4 regions of the Roseateles sp. SL47 genome follow, and region 2 is predicted to be linked to each of the others. Evidence: predicted binding sites of a transcription regulator. Region 2 holds the regulator's gene; each other region holds the start of a gene.
The links. The regulator LexA, encoded in region 2, represses DNA repair genes until DNA is damaged. The targets are predictions, from matches to a motif close to ACTGTATNNNNATACAGT.
Positions count from the first base shown of each region.

Region 1: a site for LexA is predicted at 1,992-2,009, ahead of OU995_RS08615 (putative DNA modification/repair radical SAM protein). Genes of this name have one in related genera too.
Region 3: a site for LexA is predicted at 2,231-2,248, ahead of OU995_RS24805 (PA0069 family radical SAM protein). Genes of this name have one in related genera too.
Region 4: a site for LexA is predicted at 2,029-2,046, ahead of recA (recombinase RecA). Genes of this name have one in related genera too.

Region 1 is NZ_CP113068.1:1,986,998-1,991,206, reverse strand. Features, by position in the region: gene OU995_RS08620 (TIGR03915 family putative DNA repair protein) at 1-517, opposite strand, end outside; gene OU995_RS08615 (putative DNA modification/repair radical SAM protein) at 514-1,974, opposite strand; gene OU995_RS08610 (zinc-binding metallopeptidase family protein) at 2,166-3,320, shown strand; gene OU995_RS08605 (transglutaminase-like domain-containing protein) at 3,317-4,162, shown strand.
Region 2 is NZ_CP113068.1:4,664,658-4,668,866, forward strand. Features, by position in the region: gene OU995_RS20155 (organic hydroperoxide resistance protein) at 1-281, shown strand, start outside; gene OU995_RS20160 (asparaginase) at 549-1,484, opposite strand; gene lexA (transcriptional repressor LexA) at 1,539-2,216, shown strand; tRNA gene OU995_RS20170 (tRNA-Asp) at 3,525-3,601, opposite strand; tRNA gene OU995_RS20175 (tRNA-Glu) at 3,725-3,800, opposite strand; tRNA gene OU995_RS20180 (tRNA-Ala) at 3,848-3,923, opposite strand; tRNA gene OU995_RS20185 (tRNA-Asp) at 4,000-4,076, opposite strand.
Region 3 is NZ_CP113068.1:5,720,069-5,724,277, reverse strand. Features, by position in the region: gene hmgA (homogentisate 1,2-dioxygenase) at 1-133, shown strand, start outside; gene fahA (fumarylacetoacetase) at 145-1,476, shown strand; gene OU995_RS24810 (hypothetical protein) at 1,506-1,946, opposite strand; gene OU995_RS24805 (PA0069 family radical SAM protein) at 2,249-3,367, shown strand; gene OU995_RS24800 (hypothetical protein) at 3,315-3,938, opposite strand; gene OU995_RS24795 (SCO family protein) at 3,935-4,209, opposite strand, start outside.
Region 4 is NZ_CP113068.1:1,400,916-1,405,124, reverse strand. Features, by position in the region: gene OU995_RS06155 (regulatory protein RecX) at 1-936, opposite strand, end outside; gene recA (recombinase RecA) at 946-1,989, opposite strand; gene OU995_RS06145 (response regulator transcription factor) at 2,284-2,955, shown strand; gene OU995_RS06140 (sensor histidine kinase) at 3,016-4,209, shown strand, end outside.

The sequences.
Region 1 (4,209 bases), 2.7 Mb from region 2:
CCTCGACCGGAAAGAAACGCACAAACGCATGCATCTTGTGGATGGCGCGCCGCACCTCACGCGCCATTTGCTCGGCCCGGCGGCGCTCGGGGTCCAGCGTGTCCTGCCAGAACGAGGGCATGGCCTTGAGCCGCCATAGCAGCCGGTACATCAAGGCGAATCGTTGAGGGTCGCGGTGGAGCAGTGTGGTGTCGCACAAGCGGACAAAGCTGGCAGGCACGGAGAGGCGGGGGGCGCTGGCCGGGCATGGCCCTTCCGCTGGAGGCTCGCGGTCATCGAGCGCATGGGGCTCCTGGCGCTCGTGACCCCCTGGGCCCTCATGGCCCTCATGGCCCTCATGGCCCTCATGGCTCTGAGGGTCGGATGAGGCCAGTTCTGCGGCGCCCCAGAGATCGTCCGGCGCTTCTCCGGTGGACCAGTTCACGTGGTCCGGGTGCGCCCCTGCGGCCAGCAACGCGCGGGCTGCACGGCGAAAGCCCGCAACATCCGCAGGCCCCTGAAGAACCACCCGCGTCATGCGAACAGGCCCAGTTGAACGGGAGAAACGAGCGGGGGGATGGAATGGGGAATGGAATCGGGGACAGGATGGGGCACGACGATGCTGGCTGCGTCGGACGTGTCGGACGCAGCCGACGCGTCCGAAGCTTCGGGTGCAGCGAGTGCGCCAACACCCGGGTTGATGAGCAGCATTCGCGAAGATCCGCTTGCTGCCCGGCGCGAAGCGGAGCCAGCGGCATCCGCCCATTGCTTCAGCAGATGCTCGCCCACCTCCGCCCGGGGCCGGTGCCCCTCCGCCACCACAAACGGCAGCACCTTGCGCAGCGGCACCTTCATCTGCCGCAGATCGTCCGCCCGTATGCGCCGCAGCCGTCGCGACTGCAGCACCTTGGCCACCGACTCCACGCCCAGGCCGGGCACGCGCAGCAGCAACTCCTTCGGCGCGGTGTTCAGGTCCACCGGGAAACGCTCGGGATGGGCCAGCGCCCAGGCCAGCTTGGGGTCGACATCCAGCCGCAACAGGCCGGTGCCGTCGTCCACGATTTCTTCATGGCCAAAACCATAAAAGCGCATCAGCCAATCGGCCTGGTAGAGCCGATGCTCACGCACCAGCGGCGGCGATTTCAGCGGCAAGGCCTGGGAGGCATCGGGAATCGGACTGAAAGCGGAGTAATAGACCCGCCGCATGCGGAAGCTGCTGTAGAGATGCGCACTGCTGCGCAGGATGCTGCGGTCATCGCTGCCATCGGCGCCGACGATCATCTGCGTACTCTGCCCGGCCGGCGCAAACCGGGGTGGCTTGGCTGGCCGGGTGGCAGCGCCGGGAATCATCCGGATGGGCGTGGCCGCCGCCGCCTTGCGCGCCTCCTTGGCATCGTCGATATGCAGCTTGAGCCGGCCCATGGAGCGCCGGATGGCCCCCCCATTCTTTTCCGGGGCCAGTTGCTGCAGGCCCTGCTCTGTGGGGAGTTCAACGTTGATGCTGAGGCGGTCGGCATAACGGCCGGCCCGGCGGAGCAGGTCCTCGCTGGCATCGGGAATGGTCTTCAGATGGATGTAGCCGCGGAAGTCATGTTCTTCCCGCAGCACACGGGCCACCTCCACCACCTGCTCCATGGTGAAGTCCGGGCTCTTGACGATGCCGCTGCTGAGAAACAGACCTTCGATGTAATTGCGCCGGTAAAAGTCCAGCGTGAGCGACACCACTTCATCCACCCGGAAGCGCGCCCGAGCCACATTGCTGGATGCACGGTTGACGCAGTAGAGGCAGTCGTACTGGCAGTGATTGGTCAGCAGGATCTTCAGCAGCGAGATGCAGCGGCCGTCGGGCGCATAGCTGTGGCAGATGCCCATGCCTTGCGTGGAGCCAATGCCTTGACCCTTGGTGCTGTCCCGCTTGTCCGTGCCGCTGGAGGCACAAGAGGCGTCGTATTTGGCGGCGTCGGCCAGGATGGCCAGCTTGCGGTTGATGTCCATGGTACTTCTGCGAAATTGCTGGATAAATATACAGCCTTTGCAGGCTCATGGATGTCAGCAGACAGTTGGTGTGGGTGGGCCCCGACCACCGATGATGGCGCCCCGCCCCCACGCCTGGCAGGCTTGGGACTTGCCTGGAGGCGGTATCCCTTCCTTGTCCAACCTTCCTTGTCCAACCTTCCTATACCCTCATGACCTCCACGCTTGCCCGAAATTACCAGTGCAGTTGCGGCAAGCCTGTGTTCTTCCGCAACTCTTCCTGCCTGTCCTGCGGTTCGGCCCTGGGCTATGTGGCGGATGAAGGGGCGCTGTATGCGCTGCGTTCGGCCGAGGCGCCGGACCGGTTCTATCTGGACGGGCGGCGTGGCATTCCTTACCGCCGCTGCCAGAACTTCTCCAGCGCGATCGGCTGCAACTGGTTGGTGCGGGACGACGGCGGTGCCACGGCGGCGCTGTGCCTGAGCTGCCGCCTCAGCCGGATCATTCCGGACCAGTCCTACCCGGGCAACGCCGAACTGTGGCGCCGAATGGAGTCGGCCAAACGCCGGATGGTGTCTCAACTGATCGGTTTGGGACTACCGGTGGTGCCGAAGGCGGACGATCCCGCCCGGGGCCTGGCCTTCGACTTTCTTCACTCCGAACCTGGCGCACCGGTGATGACGGGGCATGCCGGAGGTGTCATCACGATCAACATAGAAGAAGCCGATGATGCATTCCGGGAGCGGGCCCGCGTCCAGTTCGGTGAGCCCTACCGGACCTTGCTGGGGCACCTGCGGCATGAGGTGGGGCATTACTACTGGGATCGACTGGTGGTCCAGACGGCATGGTTGACACCCTTTCGGGAACTGTTCGGCGACGAGCGGCAGGACTATGCCGCCGCCCTGAAGCGCCACTACGACGCGGGCCCGCAAAAGGGCTGGAAGCAGCGCTTCATCTCGGCCTATGCCGGGGCCCATCCATGGGAGGACTGGGCGGAAACCTGGGCCCACTATCTGCATCTGCGCGACACCTTGGACACGGCTCAGAGTTTCGGCATGGTGGTGGGCGCCCAGACGCTGGACAGCCCGGACGGCAGGGGCCCGGGTGGCGCGCCCTTTCTGGCCAGGGACCTGTGGCGACAGGACCATCCCACCGGGCTTGAATTCCTGTCGCTGCTGCGGGACTGGGTGGCGGTGACCTGCGTCATGAATGAGATGTCCCGCGCCATGGGGCAGCCGGACTTCTATCCCTTTGTGCTGCCGGCGGCCGTGGTGGCCAAGCTGCATTTCATCCACTGCCTGATCGACGCGCATTCCGACGCCCCTTCGGCCAGCGCGCAGGATGGGATGTCCGGAGTGGCCACATGATCCGGATGAATCTGCATTTCGAACTGGACTATCTGGTGAACGACGGGCATGCGAGCCTGCTGTTGAATGTTCAGCCGTCCACCACCGCTCATCAGCAGGTCGGGGATGAACGTGTGGAGATGACCCCCGGCGCCACTTGGCACGAGCGTGGTGTGCCGGGCACGATGAACCGGCTGCTCAGCGTGAAGGCACCGGCGGGACGGTTTCATCTGACCTACCAGGCGGCGGTGACCGGCCGGCCTCTGATTGAATCAACAGCGCTGCTGATGGAGACGGAGGTGTCCAGTCTGCCGGAAGAGGTGCTTCCCTACCTGATGCCCAGCCGCTATTGCGAATCGGACCGGCTGCTCAACTTTGCCGAGGCGACCTTTGGCGCGCTTCCTGCGGGTTACGAGCGGGTGCTGGCCGTGCGGGACTGGGTTCGCAAGAAGCTGAGATATGGCAGCGCCGGCTCCACCACACGGACGTCCGCGGTGGAGACGCTGACCGACCGTGTGGGGGTGTGCCGGGACTTTGCACACGTGATGATTGCGCTGTGCCGTGCCTTGAGCATCCCGGCTCGGTATGTCACGGGAACGGACTACGCCAGCAAGCCGATGGACTTTCACGCTTATGTGGAGGTGTGGCTGGGCGAGCGCTGGTACATCTTCGACCCGTCCGGCCTGGGCATCCCGATGGGCTATTTGCGCATCGGCACCGGGCGCGATGCGGCGGATGTGGCCTTCGCCATGTTGTTTGGCGATGTCAGCTCGGAATTCGCGCCGCTGGTGCAGGTCACGCCGGTCCAAGGGCCGGGGTTGGTGCTGCCGCATCATGTGGAGGGGGCGTTGTCGACGGCGTGAGGCACTACCGTGTGTCCGCGCCGTCACAAACGACAATTGAATCCCTG
Region 2 (4,209 bases):
TGTTTGCAGCCGGTTATTCGGCCTGCTTCATCGGCGCGATGAAGGCCGTGTCGGCCCGCAACAAGGTGGCCCTGCCGGCCGAAGTCTCCATCACCAGCGACGTCTCCATCGGCCCGCACGCCAACAAGCCGGGTGCTTTTGGCATCGCCGTGGCCATGAAGATCTCGGTGCCGGGCATGGACCGCGCCGCGCTCGAAACCCTGGTGGCTCAAGCCCACGAGGTGTGCCCGTACTCGAACGCCACGCGTGGCAACATCGACGTCACCCTGACGGTGGTCTGATGAACGGGCGCGTGGCCGGTGCCGCCCTGGCGCACCGGCCACGCGACTGACAACGGGGCTGGCAACGGCTAGCGCCCTTCGGTGGATGGCTGTGGCCGCCAGCACCTGGCAGGACCTGGCAGGACCTGGCATTGCCTGGCAATGTCAGAGATTACCTGGCAGTGTCAGAGATTGCAGGGCGGTGACTGGCAGTGTCTGAGAGCGCCTGGCGGTGACCGCGATCGCCGATGAGCGTGCACCAGTCGCGTCCACCAGTCGCCACCAACACTAGCGACGCTGGAGCAATTCCAGCGTCAGCTCAATGCGGGCGGCCCACGGTGTGAGGGCGGCCCCTTTTTCTTCTGGGGCGCCCACGATGCGCCCCTGGGCACATCGGGTGGTGCGCCACACCGGCACCCCAGCCTGACGGAGTGCCTGGACGGGCCCATTCAGCGCCTGATGCACCGTGCCATTGCCGGTACAGGCCAGCACCACCCCCTGCACGCCGGCCTGATGCCAGGCCTCCAGGGCACGCGCCTGCGCGCCTGCATGACTGGCCAGCACTTCCACCCAGGGCCAGTCCGAAGCGTCTTGCGGCAAGGTCGAAGCGCCCAGGGCCACCCCTTGCGGCCAGTCCCGAAAGCGGCGCACGGCGCCCTCTTCCACCACGGCCAGCAGCCCGCTGTCGGGGCCGGGTTCGAAGGCATCGAGCCGGTAGGTGTGCGTCTTGCGCAGTTCGAGACCGTGCAAGACCTGACCCGCCACCACCGCCACCACCCCGCAGGCCCCCTCGGACTTGGCGACAGCAACGGCATCCAGCAAATTCTGCGGGCCATCCGCCTGCAAGGCCGTGGCGGGCCGCATGGCGGCGGTCAGCACCACCGGCTTTTGCGGAGACAACACCCGTTGCAGCAGATAGGCAGTTTCTTCCAGCGTGTCGGTGCCATGGGTGATCACGATGCCCCGCACCTCCGGCCGGTCCAGGTGGGCCTGGACCCGACGCGCCAGGCGCGCCCAGGTGCTCACATCCATGTCCTTGCTATCGAGCTGAGCCAGTTGCTCAGCTTCCAGCGATTCGGCCCTGAGCGCCGGCACGGCCGCCACCAGCGAGTCCACCGAGAGCTGCCCGGCCTTGTAGCCCACGTTGTCCGTGGCCGAAGCCGCGGCACCGGCGATGGTCCCGCCGGTACCGATGATGACAATTCGCTCAATGCGGCTTTGCAATTTGGCTTCTCCTGGATAAAAATACAGAGCACTGGATGGATACTCAGGTCAACCGTGAACACACCACCAAAACTCACCGCCCGCCAACAACAGATCTTTGACCTGGTCCGGCGCAGCATCGAGCGCACCGGCTCGCCACCCACCCGCGCGGAAATCGCACAGCAGCTGGGCTTTCGCTCGGCCAACGCGGCGGAAGAACATCTTCAGGCGCTGGCCCGCAAGGGCGTCATCGAACTGGTTGGCGGCACGGCTCGTGGCATTCGTCTGCCCTCGCCCGCCCTGAAGCAGGTCAATCAGGCGCGTGAACACAGCCAGTTCGCACTCCCCCTGGCCAGCCTCGCGCAGTTGACGCTTCCGCTGGTCGGCCGGGTGGCAGCAGGCGCGCCCATCCTGGCGGAGGAACATGTCGAGCAGCACTATAGCGTCGATCCCTCCACCTTCTCCCGCATGCCGGACTACCTGCTGCGTGTACGCGGCATGAGCATGAAAGACATTGGCATCATGGATGGCGACCTGCTTGCCGTGCAAAAGGCCAGTGAAGCCCGCAATGGTCAGATCGTGGTGGCCCGGTTGGGCGACGAGGTCACGGTGAAGCGCTTCCAGCGCCACGCGGGTGGTGTGCGTCTGCTGCCGGAGAACACAGAGTTTGAGCCCATCGAAGTCGCGGCGGGGGACGAGTCCTTTGCGCTGGAGGGCTTGGCGGTGGGCTTGATTCGGGCGCAGTTCAACTGAGTTCCCGGTGAGCTTTTGCCGACGTGATGCACTGAACGAATATCGCCCACGCATGTAGGCCTACACACCCTAAGGATGGCAGCGCTTCTGATAGCAGCGCTTCTAATGGCGGCCTTTCTGAGGGTGGCCCTGTGGACGGGCGGCATTGCGGATGGTGGCCTTGCGGAGGTGGCCGTACGCACGGTGGCCGTGCGGATGGCTTGCACACGGTCAGCTCCCTGGCGGCCAACTACCCCGACGCCAGCGAATTCGGCGGGCGTGCGATACGCACCTACAACACCCGGGTTCAACCGTGGATGGCGCGCCCGGCACAATAAAAAAGCACTTTGCGAACAAGCTTCGCGAAGTGCTTTTTTTGTTTTTGGAAACCAAGAGCGGGTGCCCACCTTGAGTATCGATCGTTGCCGTGGAGTGGCTTACGCGGGCGGGCGTGGTTTGCTCATCTTGCATCCATCAGTGCGCTGAAATGGGTAAGCGCCACACGGAGCCACCGAGGTATAGCAGCGCAGCTGCTTTGCAGAGGTGATTCCGACCCGCGCACCTTGAATGCTCAATATGCCGTGAGCATCGCTGCCGAAGCAAAAGCCGAGACCGCAACCGAAGCCAAAGCCAAATCGTGGTGAATCTCGCCCCCGGTATGCGATTCATGTCGGCCATTCAACTCCATCTGACATCGGTTATTCAGGTCCCCATTCAGTTCCCCAATCATATCCACCATCCATATCCACCATCCATATGCCCCATCCATATGCCCCATCGAGGTCGGTCCTCCATTTCCAACTCCGTCCATCCGGCCGTCGTAGAGATCCACTGACGCTCACGCAACGTCGGGAAACCTGAACGGGCGAAACCCAGCGTCCGTGGCAACCTTCCGCAACGCTGAATGCGATTGGACTCGCGAGGAGGCAACCGGTGAAGCTCCCTGGGTGATTCCAGCCCCTCTCTCGGAACCAGTTGTGGAGAGAGCGGTCCAAGAGAACCGGCCGAGCGGAACAGGCTCAGGACAAGAGGCCGACGGAGAGGGGCGACGGAGAGGGGCGACGAAAAGGGGTTGAGGAAAGAGGTATAGAAACGGTGTATAGAAAAAGGGAAAAAGGGGTTGGGGAAAGGAGTTGACGAAAGGAGTGTAGGAAAGGGTTTGAGGAAAGGGGCTGAGGAAGAGGCGGGACCAGGACGCAAGGCGAGCAAGAGCCGTCACGAAAATCGGACACGCCACCAGCGAGTCGCGCACGGTCGCGCAAAGTGGCACAAAACTGGCCGCAGAAAAACAAAAACCCCGCCAACTTGCGTTAGCGGGGTTTCAAATATTGGCGGAGTGGACGGGGCTCGAACCCGCGACCCCCGGCGTGACAGGCCGGTATTCTAACCAACTGAACTACCACTCCAGATTCAAGGCCGCTTATGGTGCCGTTCAGCACTGTTCTGTTGCCTCAATCCTTCGGACAAGTTGCGCCGCGAATGCAAAGACGCTCTGCGTCTTCACTTCACGAGCCAAGCCTTGTCAAACTTGGCGTCCCCTAGGGGATTCGAACCCCTGTTACAACCGTGAAAGGGTCGTGTCCTAGGCCTCTAGACGAAGGGGACTTAACTCTTTCTGTGCTACCGCTCTCGCGTCAGCCACCAAGAAAACTTGGTGGAGGTAAGCGGGATCGAACCGCTGACCTCTTGCATGCCATGCAAGCGCTCTCCCAGCTGAGCTATACCCCCAAATGCTTTCTCACAGTGCTTGCGCCCTGCTTCGCATCCGTGGACCAACTCGAGCCCAGTAGCAAAGATCAATTGTTGGCGGAGTGGACGGGGCTCGAACCCGCGACCCCCGGCGTGACAGGCCGGTATTCTAACCAACTGAACTACCACTCCAGATACGCCGATGATTTGTTTGCACTCATCATCATTGCATCAATTACTTCATACTACTTTCGCGGTACTTCGTAATATCTCTTCAACTCACTGCATTGCAATCGCACTGCAGTCAATTTCGACGTTTTCGTTA
Region 3 (4,209 bases), 1.1 Mb from region 2:
CGACCACACCCTGGCCTTCATGTTTGAAAGCCGCTGGCGCTTCCGCCCCACGGCTTACGCCATGCAGGGCGGTGCGCTGGACACTCACTATGCCGCCTGCTGGGCAGGCCTCCAGGATCAATTCAAAGGCTGATGATGACTTCCATGAGTTCGCTTTCTCTCGACCATACCCACGACCCGTCCCTGCGCAGCTGGGTGGCTTCTTCCAACACCAACGACACGGATTTCCCGATCCAGAATCTGCCGCTGGCCATGGCGCGGGCCGCAGGCAGCAGCGAGCCGTTCCGACCCTTCACCGCCATCGGTGACCAGGCCCTGGACCTGGTGGCCGCAGCGGATCTTGGGGCGCTGCCGGCCGAGGTGGCCGATGTGCTGCGCGCTTGTGTGGGGCAGGGGCTGAATCCGCTGATGGCGGCCGGGCCGACACTGCGGCGTCGCTGCCGCCATGCGCTGGTCGCTGCGCTGGTGGAGGGGAGCGAGGGCGGCGGCCCGGCTCGGCTCTCCGCCGCGCTGGTGCCGCAAAGCACCTTGGAGTTCACGCTGCCCTGCCGCATCGGCGACTACACCGACTTCTATGCCGGCATCCACCATGCCACCACGGTGGGCAAGCTGTTCCGACCGGACAACCCGCTGCTGCCCAACTACAAGTGGGTGCCCATCGGGTATCACGGGCGGGTGTCCTCGCTGGGCGTCAGTGGTCAGCAATTCCGCCGCCCGCTCGGCCAGATGAAGGCCCCGGACGCCGAACCGCCCAGCTTCGGCCCTTGCAAGCGTCTGGACTATGAGCTGGAGGTGGGGGCGCTTGTGGGCCAGGGCAATCCGCAAGGGCAGCCCGTGTCGATCGATCAAGCGGAAGATCATCTCTTCGGGCTGGTGCTGCTCAATGACTGGTCTGCGCGGGACATTCAGGCTTGGGAATATCAGCCGCTCGGGCCGTTCCTTTCCAAGAGCTTTGCCACCACCCTTTCGCCCTGGGTGGTGACGATGGAGGCGCTGGCGCCATTTCGCCGCAGCTTCAGCCGCACGGGCGATCACCCGCAGCCGCTGCCTTATCTGGACGGTGCCGTGAATCGTGAACAGGGGGCAGTGTCCATCCAGCTCGAAGTGCATTTGCAGACGGCAGCCATGTGCGCTGCGCAGGTCCCCCCGCATCGGCTGATGCGGTCGGACTTCGCGGACTGTTATTGGACCTTTGCACAGATGCTCACGCATCACGCCAGCAATGGCTGCAACCTGCAACCTGGCGACCTGCTGGGGTCTGGCACGCAGTCCGGCGCTCAGCCGGACCAGGGCGGGTCGCTGCTGGAGTTGACACAAGGCGGCAAGCAGCCGTTGACGCTGCCCAATGGAGAGCAGCGCACTTTTCTGCAAGATGGGGACAGCGTGACGCTGGTGGGCTTTTGCGAGGCGCCGGGGCATCGGCGTATCGGCTTCGGGCCTTGTGTGGGAACGGTGCTGCCTGCCATCACCGGCTGAACCGAACTGCGGCTCAGCGCACGCAGCGATCAGAGGTTCTCAGGCGGATCGACCTGGGTGGGTTCAAACCCGGCATCGTCCTGCTCCGCTTCGGCTAAGGCGGGTTCGCGGCGCTGGTCGTTGCGGTTGAGCATCTGAGCCACCTCCTGCGCGCTGGGACGCGGTGGTGCGGCAGGTGGCGGAGGCGGCGCGGCCACGTGTGCGGTCGGACCATCGCTGAGCATGGCGAGCCTGCGCCGGGCCCGCTCCGCAAAGATGCGGAGGTCACCGAGTTCCGACTGCAGTTGTTCCACCTGACGGCGGGCCTGGGTGTTCTGCTGGTCCAGCAGATTGCGGGAAGCGCCGAGCTGGTCGGCCGTGCGCTGGACCACGGCGAGCCGCCTGGCCCAATGCCAGCTTGCGCCGGCCACGCCCAGGCCGACGCCGACCAGAAGGCCAGCGACGGCGATCCATGGTTGCACCTGACTCATCACCCACCCTCCCAGAACGACCGTGTGCGTTTTTGTTGAAAGGCCATCGGCCATCCGCTTACGGTGTAAGCGACGGCAATGTAGCTGGGCGAGGACCGGACGGCTAGCGGGATAGACCTCTAAATTGTGTCAGCGCCGGGCGACGGCGTGAAATTGCAACGCCCCGCATTCATCGGTGTTGTGGCCCGGCACCGGTTTGGGTCAGGGCGCCAACGCATGGTGCGCAGTGGCGGTCGGTCATCCCCCTGATGAGGCAGTGGAAGCCACTGGAAATTTCCGGAAATACTGGATAGATTAACAGTATGCCACGCCCACCCAACATCGCCGCCCCGGAGTTGTACCTGCAGCCTGAAGCCCTGAAGGGGCGGGGCAGTGCCTGGGCCATCCCACACCGCTTTGAGCGCAGTGATCGGGACCAGTTCGACGACGGCTGGGGCACGCTGGACCAGGAGGCGCGAGAAGAACACCTGCCCCCACGCACCGAGATCATTGAAGAGCATGCGCGGCGCATCCTCAGCGCCAACCAGTCGCCGGACATCGGCTTTGACTATTCCATCAACCCGTACCGGGGCTGCGAGCATGGCTGCATCTACTGCTTTGCCCGGCCCACCCACAGCTACCTGAACCTGTCTCCGGGCCTGGACTTCGAGACGCGCATTGTGGCCAAGGTCAACGCGGCGGAGCGGTTGCGGGAGACCTTGTCGTCTCCCAGCTATCAACCGTCATATCTGTGCATCGGCACCGCGACGGATGCATACCAGCCGGTGGAGCGCAAGCTGGGCATCACCCGGCAGCTGGTGGAGGTGCTGGCCGAGGCCCGGCATCCGTTTTCGCTGGTCACCAAATCCAGCGGGGTGGAGCGGGACCTGGACCTGCTGGCACCGATGGCGCAGCGTCATCAGGTGTCCGTCTATGTGTCGGTCACGACGCTGGATTCCGAGCTGGCGCGCACGCTGGAGCCCCGTGCGGCTGCACCTCACCGGCGGCTGCAGACCATTCGGGCACTGGCGCAGGCAGGGGTGCCGGTGGGGGTGAGCGTGTCTCCACTGATCCCGTTTTTGAATGAACCCGAGCTGGAGCGTATTCTCGAAGCGGCTGCGGAGGCGGGTGCGCAGCGCGCCTTCAGTATTCCGCTTCGGCTGCCATGGGAGGTGAACCCGCTGTTCCAGGACTGGCTGCAGCAGCATCAGCCGGCCAAGGCAGCGCGGATCATGGCGCGGGTGCGGGACATGCGGGGCGGCAAGGACAACGACGCCCGTTTCGGCACCCGCATGAAAGGCGAGGGCATCTGGGCGGACCTGATGCATCAACGCATGCGCAAGGCGTGTGAGCGCTTTGGGCTCGGCCGGCAACGGCATGAACTGGATTTCAGCCAGTTTCGTGCGCCCGGGGTGCAGGCGGGGCAGCAGTCGTTGTTTTGAGGGCAAGGTCCCCCTCCGTCGGCTCCGACGCCATCCAGCGTGTCAACGCCACGATACCCACCACCACCGCCCAGACGATCAGCCCGGTGCCGGTGATGCTCTGCTGATCCACCAGGTAGCTCACGCACAGGCGGCTCTCCGCCTGCTGGAACAGCATCCCCGCAGTGGCCAGCATCCAGGCCAGGTTGCCCAGCATGAACAGGCTCAGGACCGGCGGTGAGCGAGACCAGGCTGACCGCAGCACCGCCCCGGCCGCAAAGACCGACAGGTACTTGGACAGTCCCACCCACCCGGCCAGCAAACTCGCATCCAGAGCCACGGGGATCATCCACAGGCTGAAGACCAGCACGGCGAAGGTGAAGGACGCCGCGCCCAGCCAGTCCAGCGCGGCATACCAGCGGCGAGCAAGCGCAGGCCATTCACTGACCGACCACGCACCCAGCAGCGCCACGCAGGGCAGGTGCAGCAGCATGTGTACCGCCATGTGCGCTTCCAGCGGGCGTCGCATCCAGGGAAGCAGCGACGCGGCACCCACCAAGAGCGCAATGCGGCGGAGGACAGGATTCATCATGGCGGCTCGTTCCCGGCGAGCGCCTCGGCAGCCGCCAGGGCACCCACCCAGTCTGAATAATCAAAGACGCCGTGCAGCCGCCCTCGGCTGTCGATGAGATGGATGGCGCCGTTGTGAACATAGCCGCCGAAGCCATCTGGAATCACGATGACACGAAGCGCATTCTGTAGTGCAGACGCCGTTGCGGCGGAGTCCGGCCTGGCCAAGGTCCATCGGGCTGCATCAGCGCCGTGCTGTCGCGCGTACTCGCGCAAGGCGGACGGATCATCAC
Region 4 (4,209 bases), 3.1 Mb from region 2:
GGAATCAGCGGAATCAGCGGAATCAGCGGCGTCAGCAGAATCCGCAGCGCCGAGGTCGCGGTGGACCCGGATCGCGCGGCGAGCCAGGTCAGACTGAAAGCCCCGCCCCAGCAGGAAGCGCATTTGGCGGGCTTCCAGGGCAGCTTTGGCGGCATGAGCTTTTTTGGCAGCATTGGCGGAGTTCGGAGAGTCCGCAAGGTCGTCGCTGTTCGAGTCGTCTCTGTGCCGGTCGTCGCTGTGTCGGTTGTCGTTGTGCCGGTTGTCGTTGTGCCGGTCGTCGCTCTCCGAGCCCCCGCTATCCGGGCCGCCTCTATGCCTGCGGTCTACGCTGGCGGATCCATCAGCAGTATCGAGCTTGGCGCCAGTGATGGCGTCAGTGGCGGCCTCAGTGGTGGCACCACTGGCGCGCCCCACCAAACCAGACACCCACCGTGCCGGGCTCGCAGCAAATTTACGACGCAGCAGCTCGCAGGCACGGCCCAGTTCGGTGTCCGCCAGGGCGGCACGTTGATCAGCGTCCAGGCTGAGCCCATGCTGGGCGAGTTCCTGCTCGATGCGCCGCTGCCCCCAACGCGAAGACCGCGCATGCAGCCTGGATTCCACAAAGCGGGATTCATCCAGATAGGACTGTTGGCGCAGCCAGACCAGCACCTCTTCCACCTGCTGCTCGATGTCGGCCGCATCCGCCTCGGCGTCGCGGTGGTCATCACCACCACCCTCGCCGACGACGAAGGCCTGCATGCGCCTGGCGCGAGAAGCGTCCGCGCCTGCGTCCCAGTCAGCATCCGCATGGCGAGCGGCTTCGCGCGCCTGTTCCGCCTGCCGAGCCTCTCTGGCAATGCGGCCCAGCTTGCGCCGCAGCTCCAGTTCGCTGTGGTCTCGCTGGGCCAGCAGGGTGACCGCCCGCGCCCTCAGGGAGAGCGGCTGACGTGCCATCGGACGACCTTACTCAGCCGAATCCGGCACCGCACCCAGCAGGGGGATGCCCAGCGATTCGCGGATCTTGTTTTCAATCTCGACAGCCAGGTCCGCGTTTTCACGCAGGAATTCGCGGGCGTTGTCCTTGCCTTGGCCGATTTTCTCGCCACTGTAGGCGTACCAGGCACCGGCCTTGTCCACGATCTTGGCGGCCACACCCATGTCGATGATTTCACCCTCGCGGCTGATCCCTTCGCCATACAGGATGTCGAATTCCGCCGTCTTGAACGGGGGCGCCACCTTGTTCTTCACCACCTTGACCTTGGTTTCGGAACCGATGACTTCTTCACCCTTCTTGATGGAACCAATACGGCGGATGTCCAGGCGCACCGAAGCGTAGAACTTCAGCGCATTGCCACCGGTGGTGGTTTCAGGCGAGCCGAACATCACACCGATCTTCATGCGGATCTGGTTGATGAAGATAACGGTGCAGTTGGTTTTCTTGATGGTGGCGGTGAGCTTGCGCAGGGCCTGGCTCATCAGACGGGCCTGCAGGCCGGGCAGGGCATCACCCATTTCGCCTTCCAGCTCGGCCTTGGGTGTCAGGGCGGCCACCGAGTCCACGATGATCAGGTCCACCGAACCGGAACGCACCAGTGCGTCCACAATTTCCAGGGCTTGTTCGCCGGTGTCGGGCTGGCTGATCAGCAGCTCTTGCAGGTTCACCCCGAGCTTCTGGGCATATTGAGCGTCCAGCGCATGCTCGGCGTCGATGAAGGCACACACGCCCTGCAGCTTCTGCATCTGGGCGATGACCTGCAGTGTGAGCGTGGTCTTGCCCGAGGATTCCGGGCCGTAGATTTCAATCACACGGCCGCGCGGCAGGCCGCCAACGCCCAGGGCGATGTCCAGGCCCAGCGAACCGGTGGAGACCACCTGGATGTCTTCAATCTTCTCGCCTTCACCCAGGCGCATGATGGAGCCCTTGCCGAACTGCTTTTCGATCTGGGCAAGAGCGGCCTGCAGGGCCTTGGCTTTTTCGGGGTTGGCGTTTTTGACGGGGGCGTCCATGAAAGCATCTCCAAGTGGCTGCGCCGGATTATGGCCCAATCTGTATATCTGTACAGTGGTTCTGTGGCCACGCCGCAGCGGTTGCAATGAAGCCATCCTAGGCGCTCAGTGGCTCATGGCGTGAGCCACCCCGCCACGATCGTCCGAAAGCGGGCCCGCCTCCATCCGTGGAGGGGCGCCTCCCCCACCGACCGTGCAGGATGCGCCCCTTACCGCGCTGGCCTCGCAAACGCCTACTGCCACCGAGGGGGCCCATCCCTAGAATGGGTCATTCAAGAAGAACGGGGGACAGACATGCGCATCCTGATTGCAGAAGACGACCAGGTGTTGGCCGACGGCCTGCTGCGCTCGCTGCGGGCTTCGGGCTGTGCCGTGGACCAGGTGGGCAGCGGCACCGAAGCGGATGCGGCCCTTGCCTCCCATGAATTCGACCTGCTGATCCTGGACTTGGGCCTGCCCAAGATGCATGGGCTGGAAGTGCTTCGCCGGCTGCGGGCGCGTGGCTCGGCCGTGCCGGTGCTGATCCTGACAGCGGCGGACAGCATCGAGGAGCGGGTCAAGGGGCTGGATCTGGGCGCCGACGACTACATGGCGAAACCCTTTTCGTTGCAGGAACTGGAAGCCCGTGTGCGAGCGCTCACCCGGCGCGGCCTGGGCACGGCCTCCAGTGTGATCAAGCATGGCCCGCTGAGCTTTGATGCCACCGGCCGGGTGGCCTACATCAATGAGCAGATGGTGGAGCTGTCGGCCCGTGAGCTGTCGCTGCTGGAAGTGCTGCTGCAGCGCGCCGGCCGGCTGGTCAGCAAGGATCAATTGGTGGAGCGCCTGTGCGAATGGGGCGAAGAGGTGAGCAACAACGCCATCGAGGTCTACATCCACCGCCTGCGCAAGAAGATCGAGCAAGGACCGATCCGCATCGCCACCGTCCGAGGGCTGGGTTATTGCCTTGAAAAGATCCCCGGCTGAGTGGCGCTGCTGGCCGTGGGCGACGCACCAGCCTCAAGGCCGCGCCCAGGGAGGGCATGAATGAGCAGCGCCAGTGGACACCGCTCGCTGTTCGGCGAGATCCTGGACTGGATGCTCGCGCCTCTGCTGGTGATCTGGCCGATCAGCGTGGCGCTGACCTGGCTGGTGGCCCAGGGCATTGCCAACAAGCCCTACGACCGGGAACTGGGCGAAATGGCCCGCACCCTGGGTCTGCAGGTGGCCACCGAACCCGCGCCGGGCGAACTGCCCAAGGGCCGCTCCCGCTATGCGCTCGCGCCGGAAGCCGCCGCCCTGCTGCGAGCGGATGAATCCGACACCATCTTCTACCAGGTGCTGGGACTGCGGGGGGAACTGCTCAGCGGGGACCGCCATCTCGCCGTACCGGAGGCCGAGCCCCCGGTGGTGCCCTGGGAGCTGCACTACCGTGATGACGAGGTGAACAACGAATCGGTGCGGGTGGCCTTCCTCTGGGTGGCGCCCGAAGGCACCGCCGGCAGCGACCGCATGATGCTGGTGCAGGTGGCCGAGACGCTGGGCAAGCGTTCACGTCTGACCAACGAGATCATCAAAGGCGTGATCCTTCCGCAGTTCGTGATCCTGCCGCTGGCAGTGCTGCTGGTGTGGCTGGCCCTGGCCCGCGGTATTGCGCCGCTCAACGAGTTGCAACGGCGCATCCGGTCGCGCGACAGCTCCGACCTCAGCCCCATCGACGAACAGCGCATTCCGGATGAAGTGGCGCCGCTGGTGCAGGCCATCAACGACCTGCTGGAGCGGCTGGACCAATCCATCCGCGCGCAAAAGCACTTCCTGGCCGACGCGGCCCATCAGCTCAAGACGCCCCTGGCCGGGCTGCGCACCCAGGCCGAACTGGCGCAGCGCGAGATCGACGAAGGGCGCAGCTCACCGGCCGAGCTGCGGCGCTCGCTGCAGCAGATTGCGCTGTCCAGCCAGCGAGCGGCGCACATGGTGAACCAGCTGCTGGCGATGGCGCGGGCGGAGGACCAGGAACACGCCTCCCGCCGCAGCGAGGTCAATCTGCCGGTGCTGGCCATGGAAACGGTGCGGGACTTCGTGCCCCGCGCCATGGAAAAGCGCCTGGACCTGGGCTACGAAGGCCCGGAACCGGACCGCGCCGGCCTGCGTCTGCACGGCCATCCGCTGCTCATCCGCGAGTTGATCCGCAACCTGGTGGACAACGCCTTGCTCTACACACCCGCCGGCGGCACCATCACC